DNA from 4 places in the Geodermatophilus bullaregiensis genome. Region 2 is predicted to be linked to each of the others. Evidence: riboswitches for the same ligand, from Rfam matches in the RefSeq annotation. Region 2 holds a riboswitch; each other region holds the start of a gene.

Region 1 (7,194 bases), 2.0 Mb from region 2:
ATGGTCAACGTGAAAGGCGACTGACGTGGATCCATTCCTACTCTACTTCGCTGGCTTCTTCGACGGCGAGGGATCGGTTGGGGTCTACAGGAACGGGAAAGGCGGTCGGACGCTACGGGTGCAGTTGACGCAGAACATCACGGCGAAGAGCACTCTGCTACTCAGAGAGTGCCAGGCGCGCTGGGGCGGCTCCCTGTCTGAGATGAACAGGAGCTACAGGCGCACGGCCTGGAACTGGCAAGCAAGCTCTCTGTCTGGCGTGCGGGCACTGAGGGACATCCGCCCATGGCTGCGTCTCAAAGCAGACGAAGCAGACATCGCGTTGGAATGGTGGGCACAACGTCCGATCCCCCGACGCGGTGTCGATGGTCGATACCTCCCACTCACCGAGAACGAGCGCAACTCGGACGCTTCCGCAGAGGTGAGACTGAAGGCAGCAAAGGCAGGACTCCGGACAGAAGATGCCATGGTGCTCAACGTCGCTCCCTCGGTGAGTCAACTCCTGATCGTCGAGCCAGATGGATGAGCACATGAATCATCGAGCAGGTGGCGTCCACATCGGCCTGCGCGCCACAACGTTGACGCGGGTGCTCGTGCTCTGCGCCGACCGGCGGGGCAGAGCACGAGCGGCCGCAGAGTGGGTCAGAGCGCGGCGTACAGAGCCTCCTCGAACTCGCCGTAGACCCGCCACGCGCCGTCCTGCTCGATGAAGGGCAGGGAGTTGGTGTAGATCGAGGCGCAGACGCCGGTGGTGCGGTCGACGAAGAAGTGCGTGTTGAACAGCCCCGCCCAGGAACCGGTGCCGGCCCGGCGGCGGCCCGGCTGGTCCTCGGTGTTGAGGAGCAGCCCGTAGCCCCACGTGTGGCCGGGGCCGGCCCGGAGGCTGTCGGTGATCGGCGGGTCCGCGGTGAGGATCTCGGCGGGGAAGTCGAGGTCGCCGATCTGGTTGGTGAACGCCCGGTCGACCGTCTCCGCCGAGAGGATGCGCTCGCCGTCGAGCTCGCCTCCGCGGAGCAGGGCGCGCGCGAAGCGGGTGTAGTCGCGCGGTGTCGAGTAGAGGCCGTGCCCGCCGGCCCACCAGTCGGGCTCCTGGTTGAGGATCTCGTCGACCGCGGTCCACCCGCCGTCCTGGCCGCGGGTGTGGATGGCGACGCAGTGGGCCTTCCGCTCCTCGTCGAGCCGGAACATCGTGTCGGTCATCCCGAGCGGGCCGGTGATGCCGGTGGCGATCACCTCGTCGAGGGTCGTGCCGGCCACCGCCTCGACCACCCTGCCGAGCCAGTCGGTGTTGATGCCGTAGACGTACCGGGTGCCGGGGTGGGCGACCATCGGCGCCTCGAACGCGCGCGCCGACCCGGGGACGACGTTGGGGACCCCGGTCGCCGTCTCGTACCGCAGCAGCTCGGCGTTCCAGAACCAGTAGCCCAGTCCCGTGGTGTGGGTGACCAGCTGGTGGACGGTCGCCTTGCGGGCCGGCTCGACCAGCCGGGGCGTGTCGCCGTCGAAGCCCTCGAGGACCCGGACGTCGGCGAACTCGGGGCGGTACTGCTCGACCGGGGCGTCGAGGTCCAGCTCGCCGCGCTCCACCTGCTGCAGCGCGGCCGCCGTGCAGACCATCTTGGTCATCGACATGATCCGGAACTGGGTGCTCGTGGTGACCGGGTCGTCGGACTCCCCCGCGACGCGCACCCCCGCGCCGCCCTCGTAGAGGACGCCGTCGCGGTCGGCGGCGATGGCGGCGACGTGCGGCACCGCTCCCCGCTCCACCGCGTCGGCCAGTACGGCGTCGATCCGGCTGCCGTCGATGTCCCTGCTCATGGCGCCTCCTCGGTCGGTCCGCCGCGACTCTGCGGCGGGCCCGGCGTCAGGCTGGCGGGTGCCCTGGAGCAGCGCAAACGCGGCGGCGAGCACGGCGGCGCGCTCGTGCCCTGGTCGACGCCGGGAGCGGCGCGGCGAGCGGCTCCGGGTGCACGCTGCTGCGTCCCCGGTCCCGGCGCGACGCGACCCCCGTCCCGGCGGTCCGGGGCGGGGGTCGCGAGACAGGTGCGCGGTGCGGTCAGTAGCGACCGGCCGTGCCGCCGCCCCTCTTGTTCTTGGCCTGGTAGTCGCGGATGAACTTCTTGATCTTGGCCTGGTTCTGCGGCTTCTGCAGCTCCTGCACCACCTTGGCGGCGACGCCCGAAGCGACGAGCTTCCTCAACATCCCCATGGGGTTGCCTCCTCGTGTCGATTCCTGTCCTCGTGCCCCGTGAACGCGCGCCGCAACCGTGGCGATCCCGACGTCCTCCGTGCCGTGTCGGTGGTGGGCCGCTGACTGCGCGTTCGGACGCACCGCCGCGTCCTTTCTGGCCCGGCGCGGCGTGTCCGCGCCGGGCGGCCGGCTCCCGCGTGTCGAGGAGTTCGGGTGTCCGCGCTGGTCAGCGCGGCGTGTCGGATCCGGGGCGGGAGTCAAGTGCGCGGACCCGGATCGGGCGTGGCGGCCGACCGGAGCGGTTGAGCGCTCAGGGACCCCTACCTACCGTCGTCGCGGTCCGGCCAGGGCCCTTCGTCACTCCCCGTGTGACACCCGCCGGATGCGCCGAACCGGATGCCGGCACCCAGCCGGTCTCCCGGGCCGGGGACCCACCGCAGCACTGGGGTGGAGCGCGACTCGTCGCGCCGGGCGACTCCTCCGTCCGAACCCGTCAGCTAACCCGGTAGGCGATCGTGGAGAACAGGAGAACCGTCGTCGATGACGACTACCCGCACGTCCACCGCTCGTCGCTCGTTCCGCGGCATCGCCGTCGCGGCCATCGCCGGAGCCGGCATCGTCCTCTCACCCCTCCCGGCCTCGGCTGCCGTGGGTGGCGGCGGTGGTGGGGCCGTGACGGCCGCGCCGGTCGCCGCTCCCAACGGCGCGGCCCAGACGGCCGTCGACACCGCGCTCGCCCAGCGCGGTGACATGTACCTCTACGGCGCGACCGGTCCCGACCGGTTCGACTGCTCGGGGCTGACCAGCTTCGCCTACAAGGCGGCCGGCGTCTCGATCCCGCGCACCTCGAAGGCCCAGTCGACGTTCGGCACCCCGGTGGCGAAGGCCGACCTCCAGCCGGGTGACCTGGTGTTCTTCTACAGCCCGGTCTCGCACGTGGGCATGTACATCGGCAACGGCCAGATGGTCCACGCCTCGACCGCCGGCAAGCCGGTGGCCGTGGTCGCCCTGGACTCCATGCCGCAGTACCAGGGCGCCCGTCGCATCGTCTGACGCGATCCTCGGACGACGCCCCGGCCCTGGTGGGCCGGGGCGCCGTCGCGTCAGGACGGTCCGGTGGAGACTCCTCGGCCGTGACCTCCACCGGCCCGGCGTGGCCCCGCCCCGCCGGGCGGGGACCGGTCGTCGCGCTGGGCAAGCTGGTCGCCGACCAACTGCTCGAGCTGTCGGCTCCCCTGGTGGTCGGCGGCCAACAGCGGGTGGTCCGGACGACGACGGCTGGCGGCGCCCCGGCCACCGTGACGGCGAACCTGGCACGGCTGGGTGTCCCGTCCCGGCTGGCGGGCTGGGCCGGCGCGGACCCGCTCGCCGACGACCTGCTGGCCGGTCTCGCCGGGCGCGGCGTCGAGGTGGCGGTGGTGCGTCGCGGACGGGCGCCGGTGTCGACGGTGCTGGTGCACCCCGACGGCGAGCGCACGCTGCTGACCGACCGTGGGGAAGGCGGGCTGGAGCCTTCCGACGTCCGCGCCTCGTGGGTCGCCGATGCGGCCGTCGTCCACCTGGACGGCTACGACCTGCTGCGCTTCCCCGGCGCGCTGCGGGGCGCCGCGTCGGCGGCACACGGGCGCGGGGTGCCGATCAGCGTGGACGTCGCCGCCGCGACCCGCATCGCCGCGCACGGGGTCGGCGCCTACACCGACCTGCTCGCCGGGCTGCGGCCGGACCTGCTCTCCTGTAACGCCGCCGAGGCCACGGCCCTGGGCCTGGACGGTTCGTTGCCGGCCTGGGCACCCGGGCTGGTGCTGGTGCACGCCGGTGCCCGCCCGACCCGGGTGGTCTCGGCGGCGGGCGCGTGGGAGGTGCCGGTCGAGCCGCTGCCGGCGGGGCGGCTGCGTGACACGACCGGGTGCGGGGACGCGTTCGCGGCCGGGGTGCTGAGCGGCTGGCGCGCCGGGCAGTCCGTGCTGGACGCCGTCCGGTCCGGTTATGCCGCGGCCGCGGTGGTCGCCGGCGTGGTCGGCGGCCAGCCGCCGCCGTGACCTCTCTCGATGCGCGCTGACACATCGCACCTCATAGGCCGCTGACCTGCATTTTCAGGTTGAGCACCCCGGTCCGATCGGTTAGAATTCGTACATGTGTTCGGGTGATCCGGTGGGCGGTGACGTTCTCGACGACGTCGCCGCGCTGGTCGCCGAGCGCAACCGGGTCGATGCCCTGCTGGCGCGGCGGGTACGGGCCGCGGAACTGTCCCAGGCACCGGAGCGGGACGGGCTGACGAGCACGGCGTCCTGGTTGCGCGGGCACTGCCGGCTCTCGGCGGCCGCGGCCGGCCGGCTGGTGACCGCCGGGCGGGTTCTCGAGCACCTGCCCGCGCTGGCCGAGGCGCACGACACCGGGCTGGTCAGCGCCGAGCAGGTGGCCGTGGCCGGGCAGATCCTCACGCCCGAGCGGCTGGCCGCCGCCGCGGCCGCCGGGGTGGACCTGGCCGTCATCGACGCCGTCCTCACCCAGGTGGCCCTCGATCACCCGCACGCCGACTTCGTGCGCGTGGTGCGGCACTACCTGGCCGACCTCGACCCCGACGGACCCGAACCCGATCCCACCGAGGGCCGGTCGCTCACGCTGGCCAAGCACGCCGACGGATCGCTGTCCTTCCGTGGCCAGCTCGACGCCGCCGGTGGGGAGAAGTTCCAGGCGGCGGTCGAGTCCTTCGTGCAGGCCGACCGGCCCGCCGGCGACGACCGCACCCGCGCCCAGCGCCTCGGCGACGCCCTGGTGCAGCTGGCCGACAACGCGCTGGCCGCCGGGGACCTGCCCACCCTGCGCACGGTCAAGCCGCACGTCGCCGTGGTCATCGACGTCGAGGACCTGGCCGATCCGGCCACCGGACCCGGGGCCGGGCGGATGGGCTTCGGCGCGACCATCTCCGCCGCCCGCGCCCGACGGCTGGCCTGCGACGCCACCGTCTCCCGCGTCGTCATGGGCCCCGACGGCGCACCGCTGGACCTGGGCCGCGAGCAGCGCCTGGCCGACCGGTACCTGCGCCGCGCGGTCGAACTGCGCGACGGCGGCTGCGTGTTCACCGGCTGCGATGCACCCACCTGGTGGGCCGAGGTGCACCACCTCGTCCACTGGATCGACGGCGGCGAGACGAACCTGGAGAACTCGGCACTGCTGTGCGAGCGCCACCACACCAAGGTCCACCACGGCTTCCGCGTCGAACGACAACCCGACGGGCGATGGCGCACCTGGCGACCCGACGGCACCCCGATCACCGTCCCCGAACCCCTGCTCCCCCGCGCCGCCTGACGCCCCTGCGCGCGTCCGATCCTCCGGGTGCGAGCATCCGCAGGCAGCTCGAGATGGGGGATGCATGGCGCTCTGGATGGTCCGCAGTGGCCGGCACGGCGAGGGTGACGAGCTCGCCCTGAGCCGTCACGTGGTGGGGATCGGCTGGCCGCGGGCCGGGGACCTCTCCGACGTGACGACGACCGACGAGCTGCGGGAGCGGCTCATCGAGACCCACCCGGACGCCAAGCCCTCGACGATCTCCAACTGGGTCGGCCAGGTCGACGCCTTCCAGAGGCGCATGGCCGACGGCGATCTGGTCGCGCTGCCGTTGAAGACCGAGCCCGTCGTCGCCTTCGGCCGTGTCACAGGGCCCTACGGCTACGTGCCGGACGCCCCCGAGTCGATGCGGCACCAGCGACCGGTCACGTGGCTCCGTGAGGTACCACGGGACGCGATCGACCAGGACATCCTCTACTCCCTCGGCGCCTTCCTCACCGTCTGCCGCATCCAGCGCAACGACGCGGAGGCGCGGATCCGGCAGCTCCTCGCTCGCCCGGACGGCTCACCGCCGCCCGTTTCAACCCCACCGACCGAGGAGCTCCCAGCTGTCGACACCGACCGCCAGCCGGACAGGGACCTCGACCGCGTGCTCAACCGGGAACTGCCGCGCTACGCCGAGGCTCTGGAGCGACTCGGCCAGTGACCCACCTCGACCTGGACGAACGGCTGCCGCTCGCCGCCACCGTCGCGTTCCACGGCCTGGACCGGATCTCACTGCCCCTGTCGGACGACGAGGCACACGAGCTCGTCATCGCCCAAGGGCCCGACCGGTGCCGTTCAGTGCACGATGCCGAGGAAGTGTCCGGCGCAGCGGCTGCACAGGCCGGTGCTGTCGTGCACGTGCTCGCGGGCGTTGACCTCGCGGCACACCGGGCACCAGCGGAAGGTCCGCCGACGGCGGCGGGCGACCTCCTCGGCGGCCTCTGCCAGCACCTCTGGCTCGTACAGGACCTCCTCGGCCTGGAACCGGCGGTCGGCCGCGAACTCCCACACCAGGGGCCACACCCCGTCCCACCGCGGCTCCGGCCGCGCCAGGGTGAAGCCGAAGCCGTCCCAGCCGACCGCCACCTGCGCCGGCTCCCCACTCACGAACCACTGCTCGTGCGCGGGCCCCGGCACCTCGGTCCAGCCAGCGCCCAGCGCCCGCGCCAGCGCGCCGACGGGCACACCGAGCAGCGCCGCCAGGACGGCGTCGCCCTCGGTCAGCCCGTCGTCCGTCACGCCGACTGCTGCGCCATCTCCGCGAGCCGGCACAGCGCGTTGACCTGGCGCAGCTGCTCCGGCGTCCGCACGGCCGCGTCGAGCAGCAGCGGGCTCATCACCACCACGGCCAGCGCCTTGGCCCGCGACACCGCCACGTTGAGCCGGTTGAGGTCGTACAGGAACGGCACCCCGCGCGGCGCGTCGTCGGCCGACGTCGAGGTCGTCGAGTACACGACCACCGGCGCCTCCTGACCCTGGAACCGGTCGACCGTGCCCACCCGCGCGCCGTCCGGCAGCAGCGACCGGATCAGCCCGACCTGGTTGTTGTACGGCGCCACCACGAGGACGTCGTCCGGCCCGATCGGCCGCTCGGCGCCCTCGGCGTCCACCCACCCGACGCCCTGCAGCGAATGCCAGACGGCGGCGACCTCGGCCGCCTCCTCCCGGGA
Region 2 (7,194 bases):
GCTGCAGCGCTCCGGCGACGCCGCGGTCCTCGAGACCCTGGCGCCGGACGACTCGCTGGCCGGCATGTTCACCGCGGTCGAGCCGGGCACCGGCCACCTGCTGGCGATGAGCGTCAACCGGACCTTCGGCTACGACCGGGTCGACCCGACGCAGGAGTCGTTCAACCTGCACACGTGGCCCAGCCAGGGCTCGGGCTCGACGTACAAGGTGTTCGTGGCCGCCGCCGCGCTGGCCCGCGGGTACTCCTCCTACTACACGCTCACCGCGCCCGAGCCCTACGTCTCGCGGGTGTACAGCGGCCCCTGCCAGGGCCGCGACACCGACGGCCGGTACTGCGTGCGCAACGCCGGGTCGGGCTACCGCTCCACCCTGGACCTGACGACGGCGCTCTACCAGTCGTCCAACACCTACTTCCTCGCCCTCGAGGACGCCCTCGGCAGCGTCGAGGAGCCGGTGCGGATGGCCGAGGCGATGGGGCTGTTCCAGTTCAGCCCGCCCGAGCTGCCGCAGCAGATCATCGACGAGAACCGCGGCTCGTTCACCTTCGGCGCCGAGGCCACCAGCCCGCTGGCGCTGGCCAGCGCCTACTCGACCTTCGCCGCGAGCGGCACCCAGTGCGACGTCGTCCCGGTGACCGCCGTCCTCGACCGGCACGGCGAGCCCGCGGTCGGCGCCGACGGCGAGCCGCTGCCGGTGGGCGACCGGTGCACGCCGGAGGCGATCCCGCCGGGCGTGGCCGACACGATGAACCAGATGCTGCGCAAGGACGTCGAGCCGGGCAACCCCGGCCAGACCGGGTCGCGCGCCCACGTCCCCGGGCACCAGATCGCCGGCAAGACCGGCACCTCGCAGGACAACTTCTCGGTGGCCTTCGTCGGCTACACGCCCGAGATCACCGCCAGCGTCATGGTGCTCAACCCCAAGCAGAACGAGGACGTCGGCGGGTTCGGTGGCGGCAAGGGCGCCACGATCTGGCGGGACGCCATGGCGCCGATCCTGCAGGCGCGCGGGAGCAGCGAGTTCCCGCCGGCCGACCCCACCGTGCAGGACGGCAACACCCGCCCGGTGCCCGGCTGCTCCGGCGTGCGGTCCTGCGAGCGCGCGCTGGCCGAGGCCGGGTTCACCTCCCGCACCGTGCGCGTCGACAGCGACGAGCCCGAGGGCGCGTTCCTGGGCACCAGCCCCTCGCGGGGCGGTCGCGCCGTGCCGGGCCAGCAGGTGTCGATCCTGGTCAGCAACGGCAGCGACTACGTGGAGCCCGCGCCCGCGCCTGCGCCCCCGCCGAGGCCGGTGCCGGCTCCCGGGCCCGCGCCGGCCGAACCGCCGGCCGAGTCGCCGTCGCCGGCCCCCGAGGTCCCCGCCCCCGAGGTCCCCGCCCCCGAGGTCCCCGCCCCCGAGGCCCCGGCGCCCGAGCCGGCGCCCGAGCCGGCGCCCGCGCCGGAGCCCCCGCCCGCGCCCGGACCCCCACCGGCGCCCGAGCCGGGGTCCCCGCCGGCGCCCGAGCCGGGGGCCCCGCCGGTCCCGGCCTTCGAGGCCCCGCGCTTCCCGATCCCGGTCCCGATCCCGGGGTGATCCCGGTGCTGGCGCCGGCCCAGCCGCTCGTCGAGCGACTGGGTGAGCAGCCACCCGGCCAGCAGCACCAGGTGCAGCAGGAACATCCAGAGACCGACGGCGACCACGCCGCCCACGGCGACGAGGCCGCCGAACGGTGCCCCGAGGTCCAGCGGCAGCGAGAGGAACAGCACGAAGCCCTGCAGGAACCCCGACAGGCAGGCCGCGGTGAACAGCGCTCCCGAGGCCACCGCGCGACGGCGGTGCCGGCCGGCGGCCACCACCCCGAAGCCCCAGGCCAGCGGGACGGTGAGGACGAACAGCACCGAGTAGTACCCGACGAAGAAGCGGCCGACGGCCGGGCCCAGGCCCTCCTCGAGGGCCAGGTCGGCCATGAACCGGGCGGCCAGCAGCAGCGGGTACAGCAGCACGGGCGTGACGACGACCAGCGGCAGGGTGAGCGCCCGTCCGCGCCAGCCGGTCAGGGTGTCGGTGTCCCGCTGCCGGGTGAAGCGCAGCAGGGCGCGCCGCAGCCCCTCGCCGTAGAAGGACAGCGGCACCAGCGCCAGGAGGAAGCCGAGCAGGTCCAGCCGGACGCCGGCGCCGGCCAGCCGCTCCACCGCCCCCGGCGCGCCCAGCTCGGCCGGCAGCAGCTCGGCCAGCCGGTCGACGAGGGCGCGCACCTCGGTGGGTGAGGTGACCAGCGCGGTGAGCCGGACGGCCACCAGCAGCAGCGGCACGACGGCGATGCCGGCGTAGAAGGTCAGCCCCGCGGCGATGAGGGCGAGGTCGCGGCCGCGCAGCAGACGGCGGGCGCCGCCCAGCAGCGCCCGCGTCTCGGCACCCAGCCGGGCCGCCGTCCACCTCCGCGCCGGGCTCACCGGCTCATGCCACCAGTCCGGGCGGTCACGCGCCCGCCGAGCGGCCGGGGCGGGAGGGGCTCAGCCGCCCGGGTTCGCGTCGTCGGTGGTGGGCGCGTCGTTGCCCGGGTTCTCGCCCGTCTCCTGGCAGCTCGCGTCCTGCTCGTTGCTCGCGTTCTCCCCGCTGGCGTCGCAGTTGGTCGGGCCCCGGGAGAAGTCGGTGTTGTCACCGCAGGCGACCACCGAGCCGAGCAGGGCGAGCGCGAGGAGCGGCCGGGCGAGGCGCATCCGCGTGGAGGAGCACATGCCCGGTCTCGTGCTCGTCCCGGGGCACTCCCAAACCGGGTGGCGGCAACCGGGCGGCGGCCGGAGGGCGGTGTGGGTGAGGTCATTGTGACTCACTCATTGTCACGGGGTGGTCACGCCCTTTACGCTGCGTACGTCCAACGGGGCGCTCCGTCACCGACCTGGGTGGCACCCCGTGGACGCCGTCGAGCCGGTCCGCCCGTGAGGGGGACCGGGCCGGGGACCCATCGCAGTCCCGGGGTGAAGTGCGCGCGGACACCCGTGCGCGCCGGGCGACTCCACGCCCGAACCCGTCAGCTAACCCGGTAGGCGGCCTGGGAGAAGGAGAGACGCCGAACCGTGGCGCCCCTGAGCACGTCCGTCCCCGGCACGCCCGCTCCCGCGCGGTCACGTCGCCGCGCCGTCCTCGCCCTCGTCGGCGCCCTGGGCATGGGTCTCGGCCTCGGGGCCGTCCCGGCACCGGCCGCGGCGGAGGAGCCGACGACGGCCGCCGAGGCCGCCCGGCTCGTCGCCGCCCGCGGGCACGAGCTCGAGGTCGTCACCGAGCAGTTCAACGAGGCCCGCGAGGCGCTGACCGCCCAGCAGGCCGCCGCCGAGGCCGCCGCCGCGACGCTCGCCGAGGCGCAGGTCGCCGTCGACGCCGCCCGTGACCAGGTGGTCGGGATCGCCCGCTCCGCCTACACCGGCGACAGCATGGGCCCGCTGCAGGCGCTCATGACCAGCCAGGACGCCGACGAGTTCGTCAACCGGGTCACGCTGCTCCAGGGCGTCGCCGGCTACCAGGGCGAGCTGCTCGGCCAGGCCGCCGCGGCCACCGACACCGCCACCGCCGCTCAGGCCGTCGCCGCGGAGGCCGCCGCCGAGGCGCAGCGCCAGTACGACGACGTCGCCGCCCGGCAGGCCGGCCTCGAGGCGCAGATCGCCGACTACCAGGCCGACTTCTCCCGGCTCACCGCCGCGGAGCAGCGCGCCGCCCTCGAGGCCGCCGCGGCCGCGCACGCCGCCGAGGACACCCGGGCCAGCCGCGACGACGAGCGCGCCGAGGGCGCGACGTCCGGGAGCGCCACCTCGTCGTCCTCCGGCTCCTCGTCCTCCGGCTCCTCGTCCTCCGGCTCCTCGTCCGGCTCCTCGTCCACCGGGACGGCCGGCGCCCCGGTGGCTGCCCCCTCCGGCGGGGGCAGCGGTGCCGCCGCGACGGCGGTGGCCACGGCCATGGCCCAGCGCGGCAAGCCCTACGTGTGGGCGGCGGCCGGCCCGGGCTCGTTCGACTGCTCCGGTCTCACCCAGTACGCCTTCCGCGCCGCCGGCGTCACCCTCCCGCACTCCAGCGCCATGCAGTCGCGCACGGGCCAGGCGGTCTCCCGCGCCGACCTGCAGCCCGGTGACCTGGTCTTCTTCTACAGCCCGGTCAGCCACGTGGGCATCTACATCGGCAACGGGCAGATGGTGCACGCGCCGACGTCGGGCGACGTCGTCAAGGTGGCCGGCGTCGACTCGATGGGCGGCTACGCCGGCGCCCGCCGCGTCGCCTGAGGAAGGGGCTCCACCGCCCGCTCCGCGGAGCCCCGGCACCCCTCGGGTGCCGGGGCCCGGTCACGTCCGGACCTGCTGGAGCAGCCCCCAGACGAACGCCGCGGTGGTGCCCGACGGCAGCCGGACCTCCCAGCGCGTCACCACCTGCGGGTCCACCTCCACCGCGCCCGGCAGGCCGCTGACGTCGGCGACCACGTGCTCCCACACCCGCAGCCGCCCCTCGGCCGCCGGCGGCACCGGCGAGCCGGGCGCCCGGACGAGGTGCTCGTGCAGCACCGTGCCCCCCGGGCCAGAGACGACCTCCCACCGCAGGTGCGGCCACAGCGGCAGCGGCCAGTGCCGGACCTCGAGGTCGAGGTCGCCGAGGCGGCGCGCCTCGACCCGCTCGGCCGGCCCGAGGACGGCGGCGCGCAGCGCCAGGCCGCGCGGTGCCCGCGGCGCGTGGTGCAGCGCCTGCCACCGCGTGTGCGCGGCGTGCGCCGCGGCGCGGTCGGCGCCCAGCCGGGGGAGCGCCTCGGCGACCAGGTCCGGTCGCAGGTCGGCCATCCGGCGGAGGAGCACCAGGCAGAACTCCCGCCGCGCCAGCCCCCGCACGGGCCCGACCCTGCCACGCAGGTCACACGACCGGCCGGGATTCACGGCGCGGGCCGGCCGTTGGGCAGGGGAGACCCGCCCGTCCCCCCGGAGGACCCGCTCGCCATGAACCCCCGCTCCGTCGCCCTCGCCTTCCGCGTCGTCGCCGTCGCCGAGGCGCTGTCCTGGCTGGGCCTGCTCGCCGGCATGTACGTCAAGTACGTCCCGGAGACCTCCGAGGTGGGCGTCCAGGTGTTCGGGCCGGTCCACGGCGCGGTGTTCATCGCCTACCTCGTCGTCGCGCTGGTCGCCGCCCGGGTGCTCGGCTGGTCGCGGTGGACGGCGCTGCTCGCGCTCGCCGCCTCGATCCCGCCGCTGGCCACCGTCGTGTTCGAGCGCTGGGCCGCGCGCACCGGCCGCCTGCAGGCGCCCGCGCGAGCCTGACCTACCGTGCGGGGCATGGCCGAGCCCGTGCTCCCCGCGACCGCCCGCACCCTGCTGGCCCGCACCGCCCGCGTGCAGCGCGACGGCCGGGCGCCCAGCCTGGTCGCCGGCGTCGTCCGCGGCGGCGGGCTGGCCTGGTCGGCCGGCCGCGGCGACGTCGCGGAGCCGCACCTCGACGTGCAGTACCGGCTCGGCTCGATCAGCAAGACCGTGACCGCCGTCGCCGTGCTGCGGCTGCGCGACGAGGGCCGGCTGGACCTCGACGACCCGCTCGACCGCCACGTGCCCGGCACGCCGTTCGGCGACCGCAGCGTCGGGCAGCTGCTGGCGCACCTCGCCGGCGCCGCCGCCGAGAGCCCGGGCGGCTGGTGGGAGCGGGTGCCCGGCGGGTCGCTGGCCGACCTCGGGCTGGCCGGCGGGCACGTCGTCCTGGGCGAGGCCCGCCGCTTCCACTACTCCAACCTCGGCTTCGGCCTGCTCGGCGAGCTCGTCGCCCGGGCGCGCGGGCGGTCGTGGGTCGACGTCGTGACCGCAGAGGTGCTGGCGCCGCTGGGCATGACCCGGACGACGCCGCGGCCCTCCGGCCGGGCCGCGCACGGGTGTGCGGTGCACCCGTGGGCCGACGTCGTCCTGCCCGAGCCCGAGCACGACGCCGGCGTGATGGCCGCCGCCGGTCAGCTGTGGGCGACGCTGGACGACCTCGCCCGCTTCGCCGCCTTCCTGCTCGGCGACACCGGCGACGTGCTGTCCCCGGCGACGCTCGAGGAGATGGCGGTGCCCGCCGGCGTCGACCCCTCCTCCCCGGCGTGGTCGGCCTACGGCCTGGGGCTGCAGGTGCTGCGGGTCGACGGGCGCACGCTGACCGGTCACGGCGGCTCGATGCCCGGGTTCCTCGCCGGGGTCTTCGTCGACCGCGAGGAGGGCACCGGCGCGGTCTCGCTGGCCAACACCACCAGCGGCCTGGACGCACTCGTCCCGGGCCTGCTCGCCGACCTGCGCGCCGCCGAGCCCCGGGTGGTCGAGGCGTGGTCGCCCTCGCCGTCGTCCGTCCCGCTCGAGCGGCTGGGCGTCTGGTACTGGGGGCCGGCCCCGGTCGCGCTGCGCGCGCTGTCCGGCGGGCTGCTGCACCTGGGGCCGCTGCCCGGCCGGCCGGGGCGGGCCAGCCGCTTCCGCCGCCGCGAGGACGGCGCGTGGGTGGGCCTGGACGGCTACTACGCCGGCGAGCCGCTGCGCATCGCCGAGGACCACCTCGACGTGGGCACCTTCGTCTTCACCCGCACGCCCTACGACCCCGCGGCCCCCGTGCCCGGCGGCGTCGACCCCCGCGGCTGGTCCGCCGACGCCTGACCCCACGCCCGGGAGGTGGGGGTGTCACAGGCGGTCGAAGGCGTCCATCGTGGTCTTGACGACGGCGCCGTAGGCCAGGTGCGGCACGACGTCGCTGGCCCAGTCGGTGGCCGACCACGTGCGCGGGTCGGTGATGCCGAGCGCGGTCATCGGGCCGTTGGACGCCACGAGGACGCCGAGCGTGGTGAGCAGCGTGCCGGCCAGCGGCCGCGACCGGAAGCCCGAGGCGCGGGCCAGCCCGGTGAGGACGCCGACCCCGATGCCGGCGACCAGGCCGGTGATCGGCCCGAGCCCCTGCACCCGGTTCTGCCGGGTCTCCTCGTCGCCTGGGATCGGGACGTGCGCCCTCTCCGCCAGCGCCTCCACCGTCCGCTCCGGGGTGGAGCTGGTGCCGCGGCCGCGGACGACCATGTCGAGGTAGGTGACGGCGTTGAGGGCCGTGGTGCCCGCCGCGCCGGCGGCGGCACCGCGCAGGGCCCAGCCGAGGGTGCTGATGCCGCGCCGGCCCTTGCCGAACGTCCCGACCGGGGTGCGCTTCGCCATGCGCCCGCGGTACCCCCGCCCGCGACCTGCGCAAAC
Region 3 (7,194 bases), 2.7 Mb from region 2:
GCGCAGCTCGAGCCGCGGGTGCTCGCCGGCATGAGCGGTGACGCGGCGATGGCCGAGGCGGCGCGGTCGGCCGACCTCTACCAGGGCATGGTGGCCGGCGGGGCCGTCGCGACCCGCGCCGAGGCCAAGCTCGGGATGCTCGGGGCGATGTACGGCGGTACCCGCGGGGAGAGTGGCCGGATGCTGCCGCGGCTGGCCCGCCGCTACCCCCGGGCGATCGGGCTGGTCGAGGAGGCCGCCCGGGCGGGGGAGCGCGGCGCCGTGGTGGCCACCCTGCTCGGCCGCGGGTCACCCCTGCCGGCCGGCGCGTGGGCGCAGCGCGGGGCCGACCTCGGCGAGCCGCCCGACGACGACGGCCCGCGCGAGGACCGCGACCGGGCCCGCCGCGCGTGGGGCCGGTTCACCCGCAACTTCGTCGTCCAGGGCACCGGCGCCGAGTGGGCGCTGTGCTGGCTGGCCGACCTGCGCAACCGGCTGTGGCGGCTGGGCGACGGGACGCCGGCGCAGCGGCCGCACCTGGTCTTCTTCCTGCACGACGAGGTCGTCGTGCACACGCCGGAGCACCTGGCCGCCGACGTCGCCCGCGAGGTCCGGGCCGCCGCGGTCACGGCCGGGCGGCTGCTGTTCGGCGCCTTCCCCGTCGACTTCCCGCTCGACGTCGCCGTCGTCCGCTCCTGGGCCGAGGCCGGCTGACCCGTCAGCGGACGGCGGCGGGCGCGCGGGCGGGTGCCGCGGCCGGGCGGCCGGTCAGCCCGGTGACGACGGCGGTGAGCACGCAGACGCCGGCACCGACCACCGCGATCGTCGTGTAGCCGGCCGCACCCGGGGACCCGCCGGAGCCGGGCGTGGCCGCGGCGAGCAGCGTGGCGGTGAGCGCGCTGCCCACCGCGAAGCCCACGTAGCGCAGCACCTGGTTGAGGCTCGTCGCGCTGCCGGTCTCCGACGGCGGCACGGCGGAGACCAGCAGCGCCGGGAACGCCGCGAACGCCGCACCGACGCCGAGGCCGGCCACCGCCATGACGGCGAACAGCTGCCACAGGTCGGTGCGCAGGACGGCGAAGAGCACGAAGGCGACGCCCTGCACCACGGCCGCGACCGGCAGCACCCGGGCGTGTCCGGCGCGGTCGGCGAGCAGCCGCGCGAGCCGGCCGCCGGCCACGCTCGCCGCCGAGAAGGGCAGCAGGACCAGGCCCGCGACGACGATCGACGTGCCGAAGCCCGCGCCGTCGGCCGGCGGCGCCTGCGCGAGCACCGGCACCGCGGCGAGCAGCAGGTAGTTCGACAGCCCGACCAGCAGCGCCGCCGAGTGGGCGGTCAGCGCGGTCCGGCCGCGGGCCAGCCGCAGGTCGACCAGCGGCTCCGGCGTCCGCGACTCCCACAGCACCCAGAGCACCAGGGCCACCACCGCCGCGCCGGCCAGCCCCCACAGCAGCGGTGAGGTCCAGCCCCACGTCCCGGCCTCGCCCAGGGCGAGCAGCAGCCCGCCCACCCCGGCGCCGAGCAGCAGCGCACCGACGACGTCGAGACGGCGCCGCGGTGCCGCGGCCGGCGGCGGGAGGACCACGGCGGCGGCGACCAGCGCGGCGGCGCTGACCGCGGCGCCGGCCCAGAAGGCGGCGTGCACCCCGCCGAGCTCGGCCACCAGGCCGGCCAGCGGGTAGCCGAGGCCGACACCGGTGACGACGGTGACCGACAGCGCGGCGATCGTCGAGCGCGAGCGGTCCCCGGTCAGGGCCTCGCGGGCGGTGGCGATGGCCAGCGGGGTCAGCCCCAGCCCGAAGCCCTGCAGCGCCCGCCCGGCGACCAGCCACCCGAGCCCGAGCGGCAGGGCGGCCAGCGCGCCGCCGAGGGTCACCACGGCGAGCACGGCGAGGACCACGCGGCGCCGGTGCGGGCCGTCACCGAGCCGGCCGACCACCGGGGTGGCCACCGCGCCGACCAGCAGCGTGGCCGTCAGCGACCACTGCGCGTCCGGCAGCGAGGCGCCGGTGGCCGACGCGACCGCCGGGACCAGCGGCGCGCCGAGGCTGCTGATGACGGCCACGACCGTCCCGACGAAGACGAGCACCGCCACGAGGGCGCGGGGGGACCGGGGGACCGCCATGACCCCCAGCGTCCCAGGTCGTTGCACACACCAAGCAGTGAGCCGCGTCGAACCGCTGCCGTGACCGTCGGGTGGAGAGCCGCCGGGGAGTCTGCGACCGTCGGCACAGCGGAACCGGGTGGCCCGGAACCGCGGGCCGGGTGCGACCGAGGGGAGAGCGCGGATGAACACCGACGTCTCGGCGGTGGTGGAGCGGATCTACGGCGACGTCCTCCGGCGGAACCGGGGCGAGACGGAGTTCCACCAGGCGGTGCGCGAGGTCCTCGACTCCCTGGCCATCGTCCTGGCCCGCCACCGCGAGTTCCTGGAGATGAAGACCGTCGAGCGGATCTGCGAGCCCGAGCGGCAGGTCATCTTCCGCGTGCCCTGGCAGGACGACCGCGGTGAGGTGCACATCGACCGGGGCTTCCGGGTGGAGTTCAACTCCGCGCTCGGGCCCTACAAGGGCGGCCTGCGGTTCCACCCCTCGGTCGACCTGGGCATCGTGAAGTTCCTCGGTTTCGAGCAGGTGTTCAAGAACGCGCTCACCGGGATGCCGATCGGCGGGGGCAAGGGCGGCTCGGACTTCGACCCCAAGGGGCGCTCCGACGCGGAGGTCATGCGCTTCTGCCAGTCGTTCATGACCGAGCTCTACCGCCACCTCGGCGAGTACACCGACGTCCCGGCCGGCGACATCGGCGTGGGTGCCCGCGAGATCGGCTACCTGTTCGGCCAGTACAAGCGGATCACCAACCGCTACGAGTCCGGCGTCATCACCGGCAAGGGGCTGGGCTGGGGCGGGGCGCTGGTGCGCACCGAGGCCACCGGCTACGGCGCGGCGTTCTTCGCCGAGGCGATGATGGAGGAGGCCGGGGAGTCCCTCGACGGCAAGCGGGTCACCGTCAGCGGCTCGGGCAACGTCGCCGTGTACGGCATCGAGAAGGTGCACCAGCTCGGCGGCACCGTGGTGGCGTGCTCGGACTCCAGCGGCCACGTCGTCGACGAGAAGGGCATCGACCTCGACGTCCTCAAGCAGGTCAAGGAGGTCGAGCGGGCGCGGATCGAGGCCTACGCCGACCGGGTGCCGTCGGCGTCCTTCGTCGAGGGCGGCAGCATCTGGGACGTCCCGTGCGACGTCGCCGTCCCCAGCGCCACGCAGAACGAGCTGGACGGCGCCGCCGCCGCCGTCCTCGCCCGCAACGGCTGCCGGTACGTGGTCGAGGGCGCGAACATGCCGTGCACCCCCGACGCCGTCCGGGTGTTCCGGGAGGCCGGGATCGCCTTCGCCCCGGGCAAGGCCGCCAACGCCGGCGGCGTGGCCACCTCGGCCCTGGAGATGCAGCAGAACGCCTCGCGCGACCGCTGGACCTTCGAGCACACCGAGGCGCGGCTGGAGGAGATCATGCGCGGCATCCACGCGCGTTGCTCGGCCACCGCGGAGGAGTACGGCTCGCCCGGCGACCTCGTCCTCGGCGCGAACGTGGCGGGGTTCCTCGACGTGGCCGAGGCGGTGCACGCCCACGGCCTCGTCTGAGCGCCCGGACCACCGCCGCCTACACCCTCCGGCCGTCGATCGGGAGGTCTGCGACGGCGATCACCCCACGAAACCGCTGTCGACTCGTTGTCACGACTTCACGACGCCGGTACCGTGGCCGCGTCCGACCGGTCGTCGTGTCCCCCGTCGGGGGAGGCCGGACGGACGCCGCCGAGTCGCCCGCTGGGGCGAGCCGGGGACCCACCGCAGTACTGGGGTGAATCCCGCACCGGGCATCCGTCCGGGCAGGTAGGGCTGCTTCCCGCCCGAACCCGTCAGCTAACTCGGCAGGCGGCTCACGGAAGAACGGAGAGCCGCCGGATGGCGTGCGCCTGCACCGCTGCACCACTCCCTCCACCCCGGCTCTCCCGGACCCCGGCGCGCCCGCGCACCTGACCGTCCGCGGCCGTCCGCCCCGGACGCCGTCCGCGAGCCCACCAGCCCGAGCACCCTCCGCTCGACCGGCCCCGCGCCGCTTCTCCCTGGTGGGCCCGCGCCGGCCCGGCGCGCTGCCCGCGCACCCGCCGTCCGCCCCGCCGCGGCCTCCCGCGCCGCTGCGCCCCCACACCTCCGGAGCACCCCGCCCCATGGACCCCCGCACGACCACGTCCGGCCGATCCGCCGAGCGCCGCGCCCGCGCCGCCGGCTCCCGCCGCCGTCTGCTCCCCGCCCGCCGTCCCGGCCTGCTGCTCGGCGCCGCCGCCGCAGGCGCCCTGCTGGTCAACGTCGTCGTCGGCGCGGACCCTGCCGCGCAGGCCGGCGCCGGCAGCGCGGAGTCGGCCAGCGTCGCCCAGGAGCTGGGCCTGACCTCCGGGACCGCCGACGCCTCCGGGTCCGCCGACGCCGGCGGAGGCGACGTGGCCGCGGACCTCCAGCCGCTGGAGGACCTGGCCGCCAGCCGCGGCAGTCGCGAGGCCGAGGAGGCCAGCGCACAGCAGGCGCAGGCCGCCGCCGACCAGGCCGCGCTCGACCGGCAGCGCGCCGAGGCCGAGGCCGCCGCCGCTGCCCAGCGCGCCGCGGAGCAGGCCGCCGCCGAGGAGGCCGCCGCCCAGGCCGCCGCTGCCGAGGCAGCCGCGGAGGCGGCCGCCGACCAGGTCGCCGCCGAGGAGGCCGCCGCCGCCGAGGTCGCCGCGGAGGAGGCCGCCGAGGAGGCCGCCGAGGCCCCCGCCTCGTCGGCCGCGCCGTCGTCCGCGAGCTCGTCGGCCGCCGGCTCGGGGACGGCGACCACGGCGACCGCGCGCATCAGCAACACCGCGGGCCCGGTGCAGGCCGTGGTCCAGGCGGCGGCGAACGCCGTGGTCAGCAACGTGGCCGGCGCCGGCGGGATCACCCTCGGCGGCACCCGGGCCAGTGCCGCCGACCCGAACGGCCACCCGTCGGGCCTGGCGCTGGACTACATGGTCATGTCCAACACCGCGCTCGGGAACGCGATCGTGCAGTACCACGTCGCGCACTGGGACGAGCTCGGTGTCGACTACCTGATCTACCAGCAGAAGATGCTCAGCTCGCCGGGGGGCAGCTGGTCGCAGATGGCCGACCGCGGCAGCGCCACGGCCAACCACTTCGACCACGTGCACGTCAACTACGTGGGCTGACCCCACGGCGGGCCGGGCCCGACCGACCCCCGGGACCGGTCGGGCCGCCGCTGTCGGGTGGTCCGGCCGACGATACGGTCGACGTCCGGACCGACCCCAGGAGGACGCCGGCATGGCGCCACCGAGCTCCGTCCCCACCGTGCCGACGGGCGTCCACGGCCGGTGGCACCCGGCCGGCACCTGCGCCCCGCGGCCGCTGACCGACGAGCAGCGCGCCCTGCCCCCGGGACCCGGCCTGCCGTGGGCGCGGGCGGGTGCCGCGGTCGTCCGTGGCTGAGCCCGCGCTCACCCTGTTGCGGCTCGGCGGCGTGGTGGTGGCCGGGTACGCCGACGGCGGGGGGCTCGACCCGGCGCTGGCGCCACGGCCGTACCTGCACCCGGTCCGCACCCTCGACGGCCGGACGGTGACCGACGCGCAGCCCCCCGACCACCCCTGGCACCTCGGTGTCTCGATCGGGGTCCAGGACGTCGGCGGCGCGAACCTGTGGGGTGGCCCGACCTACGTGCGCGGCCACGGCTACACCGCGCGGGCCGACCACGGCCGGATCGAGCACGCCGGCTTCCCGGCCCGGGAGGACGACGGCTTCCACGAGGCGCTGCGGTGGCTGGGCCCCGACGGCCGGTTGCTGCTCGGTGAGCACCGCCGGGTGCGGGCGCGGCCGGTCCCCGCCGGCTGGGAGCTGGGGCTCACGACCGCGCTCACCAACGCGACCGGCGGGGAGCTGTCGCTCGGCAGCCCGGCCACCAACGGGCGGGCGGGCGCGGGCTACGGCGGGTTCTCCTGGCGGCTGCCGGCGGCGCCCGGGCCGTGGGTGCGCACGCCCGTGGCCGCGGGGGAGCAGCGCGCGCACGGCTCGGTGGCCCCCTGGCTGGCCTGGACCGACCGCGCGGCGGGGTTCACCGTGGCCCTCGCCGGAGCCGACGACGCCACCCGCGCCGACCCGTGGTTCGTCCGGGTCGGGGACTACCCCGGCATCGGCTCGCAGCTGGCCGCGCGGCACCCGCTGGTGCTCTCGCCCGGCGGCACCGTGACGCGGGGCTTCCGCGCCCTCGTCGCCGACGGCGTGCTCGGCGACGCCGCGGTGGGGGAGTGGGCGGGCGCGGGGCTCAGCAGCGGGCGAGCAGGTCGAGCACCCGGCCGATGAGCAGCGCGGCAGCGGCCGGGTCGTGGGACGGCAGCGAGCTGTCGGCGAAGCAGTGCCGGTCGCCGGGGTAGAGGAACAGCTCCCCGTCGTCGGCCCCGGCGACCAGCGCCCGGGCGGCGTCGACGTCGCCCTCGCCGACGAAGTACGGGTCGGCGTCCATGCCGTGCACCTGCACGGGGACGCCGGCCGGCCACGAGCCGAACACCGACGCCGGCACGCAGGCGTGGCACAGCACTGCCGCACGGGCGCCGGGACGGTTCTGCGCCAGGTCCTGCGCCGGCAGCACGCCGAGGGAGAAACCGGCGTAGACGAGTTCCGCGGGCAGGCCCTCGACCGCGCGGGTGCCGCGCTCGACCACCTCCCGGGTGCCGATCTGCTGCACGTGCGCCGTGCCCTCGTCGATCGAGGCGAACGTGCGGCCCTCGAACAGGTCGGGTGTGTGCACGCGGTGCCCGGCGGCGCGCAGCTCGTCGGCGAGGGCGACGACGCCGGGCGTCAGGCCCTGCACGTGGTGGAAGACGACGACCTCGGCCATCCCGGGCGGCTCCTCCCCGGCGGTGTGCGGACGGACGGGACGGTAGGGCCCGCCACCGACGGTCCTCGTGCCGGGGCGCGGACGGCGGGCGTCAGGCGCTGAGCGGGGACCGGCGCTGCAGGCGCACCCGGCGCCGCTCCCGCTCGGACAGGCCGCCCCAGATGCCGAAGCGCTCGTCGTTGGCGAGGGCGAACTCCAGGCACTCGGCGCGCACGGAGCAGCCGGAGCACACCCGCTTGGCCTCGCGGGTGGAGCCGCCCTTCTCCGGGAAGAACGCCTCGGGGTCGGTCTCGGCGCACAGC
Region 4 (7,194 bases), 2.3 Mb from region 2:
CGCCCCGGTCGGGGACCAGTGCCACCCGGGACGTCCTCCGGGCGAGGTCGGACCCCGCCGCCCGCTCCCGGCCTGCGCCGGACCTGCGCACGACGCCCCCCGCGGCCCCGCCGTGGGGGGCGTCGTCGTCCCCGGGACGCTGCCCTCCCGGCGCGGGTCGCCGGCCGCCGCAGTGACCTCCGCCGCGTCACGTGTGGGCCGGTCCGGATCGGGCACTGGCAACGCGGGCATCCGTGCCCCGACCCCCTGCCGACGGCCGCGGCAGGGGGCCACCGCGCCCCGCGGACGGGGGCGCCAGTGCAGGAGGAAACACTCGATGACCCAGGTGTGGCCCGGAACCGCCTATCCCCTCGGAGCCACGTTCGACGGCACCGGCACCAACTTCGCGATCTTCAGCGAGGTGGCCGAGAAGGTCGAGCTGTGCCTGTTCGACGACGCCGGCACCGAGACCCGCATCCGGCTGCCCGAGATGGACGGCTACGTCTGGCACGCGTTCCTGCCCGGCATCCAGCCGGGGCAGCGCTACGGCTACCGGGTGCACGGGCCCTACGACCCGTCCCAGGGCCTGCGCTGCAACCCCAACAAGCTGCTGCTGGACCCCTACGCCAAGGCGATCGACGGCCAGATCGAGTGGGACCCGTCGGTCTTCGGCTACGACTTCACCAGCGGTGAGCGCAACGACGAGGACTCGGCCGAGCACATGCCGAAGTCCGTCGTCGTCAACCCGTACTTCGACTGGGGCGTGGACCGCCCGCCGCGGACGCCGTACCACAAGACCGTCATCTACGAGGCCCACGTCAAGGGCCTGACGATGACGCACCCGGACGTGCCCGAGGAGCTGCGCGGCACCTACGCCGGCATCGCCCACCCGGCGGTCGTGTCCTACCTGCAGGACCTGGGGATCACCGCCATCGAGCTCATGCCGGTGCACCAGTTCGTGCAGGACGACACCCTGCAGCAGAAGGGCCTGCGCAACTACTGGGGCTACAACACGATCGGCTTCTTCGCGCCGCACAGCGAGTACGCGAGCAACACCGACAACGGCATGCAGGTGCAGGAGTTCAAGGGGATGGTCCGCACCCTGCACGAGGCGGGCATCGAGGTCATCCTCGACGTGGTCTACAACCACACCGCCGAGGGCAACCACCTGGGCCCCACGCTGTCGTTCAAGGGCATCGACAACCGCGCGTACTACCGGCTGGTCGAGGACGACCCGCAGTACTACATGGACTACACCGGCACCGGGAACTCCCTCAACGCCCGCACCCCCCAGGCGCTGCAGCTGATCATGGACTCGCTGCGGTACTGGATCACCGAGATGCACGTCGACGGCTTCCGCTTCGACCTCGCCTCGACGCTGGCCCGCGAGCTGCACGCCGTCGACCGGCTCTCGGCCTTCTTCGACCTGGTGCACCAGGACCCGGTGGTCAGCCAGGTGAAGCTCATCGCCGAGCCGTGGGACGTCGGCGAGGGCGGCTACCAGGTGGGGAACTTCCCCGCCCTGTGGACCGAGTGGAACGGCAAGTACCGCGACACCGTCCGCGACTTCTGGCGCGGCGAGGACGCCACGGTCGGCGAGTTCGCCAGCCGGATCACCGGCTCCTCCGACCTCTACCAGCACTCCGGACGGCGGCCGGTCGCGAGCATCAACTTCGTCACCGCGCACGACGGGTTCACGCTCAACGACCTGGTCTCCTACAACGAGAAGCACAACGAGGCCAACGGCGAGGGCAACAACGACGGCGAGAGCCACAACCGCAGCTGGAACTGCGGGGTCGAGGGCGAGACCGTCGACAAGAAGGTGCTCACCCTGCGCGCCCGCCAGCGGCGCAACTTCCTGGCCACGCTGATGCTGTCCCAGGGCGTGCCGATGCTGTTGCACGGCGACGAGCTGGGGCGCACGCAGAAGGGCAACAACAACGGCTACTGCCAGGACTCGCCGTTGACCTGGATCCACTGGGACGAGGTCGACGAGGGCCTGCTGGAGTTCACCAAGCTGGTGACCCGGCTGCGCCACGACCACTCGACGTTCCGCCGTCGCCGGTTCTTCCACGGCCGGCCGGTCCGGCGCGAGGCGGGCGCCCCGGTGCAGGACATCGCCTGGCTGACGCCCGGCGGAGACCTCATGACCGAGGACGACTGGGACGCCGGCTTCGCCAAGTCGATCGCGATGTACCTCAACGGGCACGGCATCCGGTCGACCGACGAGCGCGGCGAGGACGTCGTGGACGACCACTTCTACCTGGCGTTCAACGCCTCGCACGAGCCGATGGACTTCACGCTGCCCGCCGAGGAGTACGCCGCGGCCTGGACGGTCGTGCTGGACACCGCCGAGCTGGGCGAGGTCGAGCCGACGCAGCTCAAGCCGGGCGAGACGATCACCGTGCGGGACCGCTCGATGATCGTGCTCAGCGCCCCCCGCCGGTCGTGACGGTGAGCGAGCCGCTCGGCGCCGACCGGCGCCGCGACGTCCCGACGGCGACCTACCGGCTGCAGGTGACCGCCGACTTCACCCTCGACGACGCCGCGGCCGTGGCCGGCTACCTCGCCGACCTCGGCGTCAGCCACGCCTACACCTCGCCGCTGCTGCGCAGCGCGACGGGCAGCACCCACGGCTACGACACCGTCGACCACGCGCACGTCGACGAGTCGCGCGGCGGGCAGGCCGGCCTCGACCGGCTCGTCGCGGCACTGCACGAGCAGGGCCTGGGGCTGGTGCTCGACCTGGTGCCCAACCACATGGGCGTGGCCGACCCGGCCGAGGCACCGTGGTGGTGGGACGTGCTGCGGCACGGCCGGGACAGCGCGCACGCGTCGGCGTTCGACGTCGACTGGGACTTCGGCGGCGGCCGGGTGCGCATCCCGGTCCTGGGGTCGGCCGACGACGTCGAGAAGCTCGAGGTGGTCGACGGCGAGCTGCGGTACTACGACAACCGCTTCCCGCTCGCGCCCGGCACGGGCGAGGGGACGCCGCAGGAGGTGCACGACCGGCAGCACTACGAGCTGGTCGACTGGCGGCGCGCGGACTCCGACCTCAACTACCGGCGCTTCTTCGCGATCAACACCCTCGCCGGGCTGCGCGTGGAGGACCCCGCGGTCTTCGACGCCACGCACGAGCTGGTGCTGCGGCTGGTGGAGCAGGGCGCCGTCGACGGGCTGCGGATCGACCACCCCGACGGCCTGGCCGACCCGAGGGGCTACCTCGACCGGCTGGCCGGGGCCACCGGCGGGCGCTGGACCGTGGTGGAGAAGATCCTCGAGCCCGGCGAGGACCTGCCGGAGAGCTGGGCGACGGCCGGCACCACCGGCTACGACGCCCTCGCCGAGGTCGACGACGTCCTGGTCGACCCGGCCGGCGAGGCGGCGCTCACCGCGCTGGACACCGAGCTGTCCGGGCGGGAGGTCGACTACGCGCAGCTGGTCCACGACTGCAAGCGCGAGGTCACCGACGGGATCCTCGGCTCGGAGGTCGCCCGGCTGGTGCGGGTCATCGGCGAGCTGCCCGGCATCGATCCCGAGCAGCAGACCGAGGCGCTGGCCGAGCTGCTGGCGACCTTCTCCGTCTACCGCAGCTACCTGCCCGACGGCCGCGAGCACCTCGACGCCGCGGTGTCCGCCGTCCGCGACCGCCGGCCCGACCTGGTCGCGGCCGTGGACGCGCTGCACCCGGTTCTCGCGCAGGCCGGCACCGAGGCGGCCACCCGCTTCGAGCAGACCAGCGGGCCGGTGATGGCCAAGGGCGTCGAGGACAGCGCCTACTACCGCTGGTCGCGGTTCGTGGTGCTCAACGAGGTGGGCGGCGACCCGGCCCGCTTCGGCAGCACGGTCGAGGAGTTCCACGAGGCGCAGGGCCGGCGGGTGGCGCGCAAGCCGCGGTCCATGACCACGCTGACCACCCACGACACCAAGCGCAGCGAGGACACCCGGGCCCGCCTGGCCGTGCTCGCCGAGGTGCCCACCGAGTGGGCGGAGCTCGTGCGGCGGTGGCTGTCCCGGCACCCGCTGCCCGACCGGCCGCTGGCGCACCTCGTGTGGCAGAACCTGGTCGGGGCCTGGCCGCTCTCGCGCGAGCGGGCGCACGCCTACGCCGAGAAGGCCGCCCGCGAGGCGGGCCTGTCGACGACGTGGACCGACGTCGACGAGGCGTTCGAGACCCGGCTGCACGCGCTGGTCGACGCCGCCTACGACGACGCGACGACGCACGCCGAGATCGAGGAGTTCGTCGCCCGCACCGGCCCGGCCGGGCGGTCGAACGCGCTGGCGCAGAAGCTGCTGCAGCTCACGATGCCCGGCGTCCCCGACGTCTACCAGGGCACCGAGCTGGAGGACCGCTCGCTGGTGGACCCGGACAACCGCCGCCCGGTCGACTACGCCCGGCGCCGCGAGCTGCTGACCCGGCTCGACGGCGGGGAGGTGCCGCCCGTCGACGACAGCGGCGCGGCCAAGCTGCTCGTCGTCTCCCGGGTGCTGCGGCTGCGCCGGGACTCCCCGGAGCTGTTCGCCGGCTACCGCCCGGTCGAGGTCACCGGGCCGGCCGCCGGTCACGTGGTCGCCTTCGACCGGGGCGCCGAGGGGCGCGACGGCGCGGTGACCGTGGCGACCCGCCTGCCGGTCGGCCTGGCCGCGGCCGGCTGGGGCGACACCGCGCTGGCCCTGCCGACCGGCGCCTGGCGCGACGTGCTCACCGGCACGCGCGTGGTCTCCGACGCCGGCGGCACGCCGGTGGGCGAGCTGCTGGCCCAGCTGCCGGTGGCCCTGCTGGTCCGCGACTGAGGGCGAGGTCACACCGCCGCGGGGGGCGTCCCGACCGCGGCGGTGTGACCAGCGGGTTCCCGGAGGGCCTCCGGGCGGGCGCGGACCGACACGCCCGGGGCCCCTGGGGCGCGATGTGCCCCGCCGAGACCCGGCCGTTACCTTTGCCCGCGCACCCGGCCGACAGAGAGCCGGGCGTCGGAGCCGATCCGCCCAACCCCGTCCGTCGGCGTCCGTTCCTCCTGCACCGCCAGGACGGGGGTGGGGGACCCACTTCGACGGTCGCCGCCGTGGTCACGGGGCCACGCAGCACCGTCTCGGGGTGAAGCCGCACGTCGTGCGGCCGGGGCACCGATCGCTCCGAACCCGACAGCTCACCTCGCAGGCGGCGGATCGGAGTACAGCCATGTCCTCGTCCGTGCCCACGACCACGCCCTCTGCCGGTCGCCTCCGCGCTTCGACGCCGCAGCGGATGGCCACCCTGGCCCGCCGCACCGCCGTCACCGTCGGCATCGCGGCCACCTCGATCGGCGTCCTCGCCGGCCCGGCCTCCGCGGCCGCGCCCAACGACTGGGACGCCGTCGCCCAGTGCGAGTCCAGCGGCAACTGGAGCATCAACACCGGCAACGGCTACTACGGCGGCCTGCAGTTCAGCCAGAGCACCTGGGCGGCGTTCGGCGGCCTCGACCACGCCCCGCGCGCCGACCTGGCGAGCAAGGCGCAGCAGATCGCCGTCGCCGAGCGCACGCTCGACGTACAGGGCCCGGGTGCCTGGCCGACCTGCGGCAAGGCCCTCGACCCGTCCGCGCCCGAGGCCGGCGCGGCCCCGGCCGCGGCACCCGCCCCCGCTCCGGCGGCGGCTCCGGCCGATCGGGAGCCGGAGGCTGCGTCGCGGGACGCACGCCCGTCGGGTGAGACCCACACCGTGCGCTCCGGCGACACCCTGTCGAAGATCGCCGCGGCCAGCGGCACGACCTGGCAGGCCCTGTTCGCCGCCAACGAGGGCACGGTCAGCGACCCGAACCGCATCCACGTCGGTCAGGTGCTGCAGCTGCCGTGAGCCGCACGGCAGCCGGGGGGAGCTCCTCCCCCCGGCTGCCGGGCCCGGCCGGGGTTGACGGCAGCCCGCGCGGGCACACCCTCCCGGTCACCCGCCGACTCCTGGAGGCCCCTGCATGTCCGCACCCGTCGAGTTCGCCGTCTGGGCGCCGGTCCCCGAGCGGGTCCGGCTGCAGGTCGACGGGTCGGTGCACGAGATGCGCCGGGACGACGACGGCTGGTGGCGGGCCGAGGTCGCGGCCGCCCCCGAGGCCGACTACGGCTACCTGCTCGGCGACGACGACGCGCCCCGCCCGGACCCGCGCTCGCGCCGCCAGCCCGAGGGCGTGCACGGCCTCTCCCGCCGCTTCGACCCGGCCGCGCACGCGTGGGGCGACCGTGCGTGGACCGGGCGCCCGCTGGCCGGCGGCGTCGTCTACGAGCTGCACGTCGGCACCTTCACCCCCGAGGGCACGCTGGACGCCGCGATCACGCGACTGGACCACCTGGTCGACCTCGGCGTCGACTTCGTCGAGCTGCTGCCGGTCAACGGCTTCGACGGCACGCACAACTGGGGTTACGACGGCGTCCTCTGGTACACGGTGCAGGAGAGCTACGGCGGGCCGGCGGCCTACCAGCGCTTCGTCGACGCCTGCCACCAGCGCGGCCTCGGCGTGGTCCAGGACGTCGTCTACAACCACCTCGGCCCGTCCGGGAACTACCTGCCGCTGTTCATGCCGGTCTTCGCCGAGGGCGGGGCGAACACCTGGGGCGAGTCGGTCAACCTGTCGGGCCCCGACTCCGACGAGGTCCGCCGCTACATCGTCGACAACGCGCTGATGTGGCTGCGCGACATGCACGTCGACGGGCTGCGGCTCGACGCCATCCACGCGCTGGTCGACGAGCGGGCCACCCACGTGCTCGAGGAGATGGCCCGCGAGGTCGACCGGCTGTCGGTCGCCGAGCGCCGGCCGCTCACGCTGATCGCCGAGAGCGACCTCAACGACCCGCGGACGGTCACCCCGCGGGCGTCCGGCGGCCTGGGCATGACCGGGCAGTGGAGCGACGACTTCCACCACGCGCTGCACGCCACGCTCACCGGCGAGGGCCAGGGCTACTACCGCGACTTCGCCGAGGCCGGGCTCGCCGGGCTGGCCAAGACGCTGACCGGCGCCTTCTTCCACGACGGCGCCTGGTCGAGCTTCCGCCGCCGCCACCACGGCCGGCCGGTGGACACCGCGCGGCTGCCGGGCTGGAAGTTCCTCGGCTACCTGCAGGACCACGACCAGATCGGCAACCGCGCCGTCGGGGACCGGGTGTCGGCGTCCCTGTCCCCCGGCCTGCTCGCCGTCGGCGCGACGCTGGTGCTCACCAGCCCCTTCACCCCGATGCTGTTCATGGGCG

The links. Region 2 has a riboswitch for cyclic di-AMP ahead of JOD57_RS10920 (C40 family peptidase). Riboswitches for the same ligand answer to the same signal wherever they lie in the genome.
Region 1: it holds a riboswitch for cyclic di-AMP, as region 2 does, so the genes downstream of both, JOD57_RS20935 (C40 family peptidase) here and JOD57_RS10920 (C40 family peptidase) in region 2, are expected to answer to the same signal.
Region 3: it holds a riboswitch for cyclic di-AMP, as region 2 does, so the genes downstream of both, JOD57_RS23905 (VldE C-terminal domain-containing protein) here and JOD57_RS10920 (C40 family peptidase) in region 2, are expected to answer to the same signal.
Region 4: it holds a riboswitch for cyclic di-AMP, as region 2 does, so the genes downstream of both, JOD57_RS26525 (LysM peptidoglycan-binding domain-containing protein) here and JOD57_RS10920 (C40 family peptidase) in region 2, are expected to answer to the same signal.

Annotation. Positions count from the first base shown of each region.
Region 1 is NZ_JAFBCJ010000001.1:4,356,616-4,363,809, reverse strand. It holds gene JOD57_RS20950 (RtcB family protein) at 1-24, shown strand, start outside; gene JOD57_RS20945 (serine hydrolase domain-containing protein) at 643-1,818, opposite strand; gene JOD57_RS20940 (hypothetical protein) at 2,057-2,209, opposite strand; cyclic di-AMP (ydaO/yuaA leader) riboswitch at 2,585-2,719, shown strand; gene JOD57_RS20935 (C40 family peptidase) at 2,732-3,244, shown strand; gene JOD57_RS20930 (carbohydrate kinase family protein) at 3,325-4,230, shown strand; gene JOD57_RS20925 (HNH endonuclease signature motif containing protein) at 4,343-5,500, shown strand; gene JOD57_RS20920 (restriction endonuclease) at 5,565-6,185, shown strand; gene JOD57_RS20915 (hypothetical protein) at 6,320-6,763, opposite strand; gene JOD57_RS20910 (TM0106 family RecB-like putative nuclease) at 6,760-7,194, opposite strand, start outside.
Region 2 is NZ_JAFBCJ010000001.1:2,314,118-2,321,311, reverse strand. It holds gene JOD57_RS10930 (transglycosylase domain-containing protein) at 1-1,573, shown strand, start outside; partial or broken gene JOD57_RS25360 (YhjD/YihY/BrkB family envelope integrity protein) at 1,594-2,433, opposite strand; gene JOD57_RS10925 (hypothetical protein) at 2,494-2,718, opposite strand; cyclic di-AMP (ydaO/yuaA leader) riboswitch at 2,898-3,044, shown strand; gene JOD57_RS10920 (C40 family peptidase) at 3,058-4,251, shown strand; gene JOD57_RS10915 (hypothetical protein) at 4,312-4,845, opposite strand; gene JOD57_RS10910 (DUF3817 domain-containing protein) at 4,951-5,268, shown strand; gene JOD57_RS10905 (serine hydrolase domain-containing protein) at 5,284-6,615, shown strand; gene JOD57_RS10900 (hypothetical protein) at 6,640-7,158, opposite strand.
Region 3 is NZ_JAFBCJ010000001.1:4,977,863-4,985,056, forward strand. It holds gene JOD57_RS23890 (bifunctional 3'-5' exonuclease/DNA polymerase) at 1-693, shown strand, start outside; gene JOD57_RS23895 (MFS transporter) at 698-2,104, opposite strand; gene gdhA (NADP-specific glutamate dehydrogenase) at 2,268-3,617, shown strand; cyclic di-AMP (ydaO/yuaA leader) riboswitch at 3,777-3,926, shown strand; gene JOD57_RS23905 (VldE C-terminal domain-containing protein) at 4,205-5,212, shown strand; gene JOD57_RS23910 (hypothetical protein) at 5,325-5,489, shown strand; gene JOD57_RS23915 (DUF6807 domain-containing protein) at 5,482-6,357, shown strand; gene JOD57_RS23920 (dienelactone hydrolase family protein) at 6,320-6,892, opposite strand; gene JOD57_RS23925 (WhiB family transcriptional regulator) at 6,984-7,194, opposite strand, start outside.
Region 4 is NZ_JAFBCJ010000001.1:4,566,899-4,574,092, reverse strand. It holds gene glgX (glycogen debranching protein GlgX) at 317-2,431, shown strand; gene treY (malto-oligosyltrehalose synthase) at 2,434-4,773, shown strand; cyclic di-AMP (ydaO/yuaA leader) riboswitch at 5,026-5,155, shown strand; gene JOD57_RS26525 (LysM peptidoglycan-binding domain-containing protein) at 5,225-5,812, shown strand; gene treZ (malto-oligosyltrehalose trehalohydrolase) at 5,928-7,194, shown strand, end outside.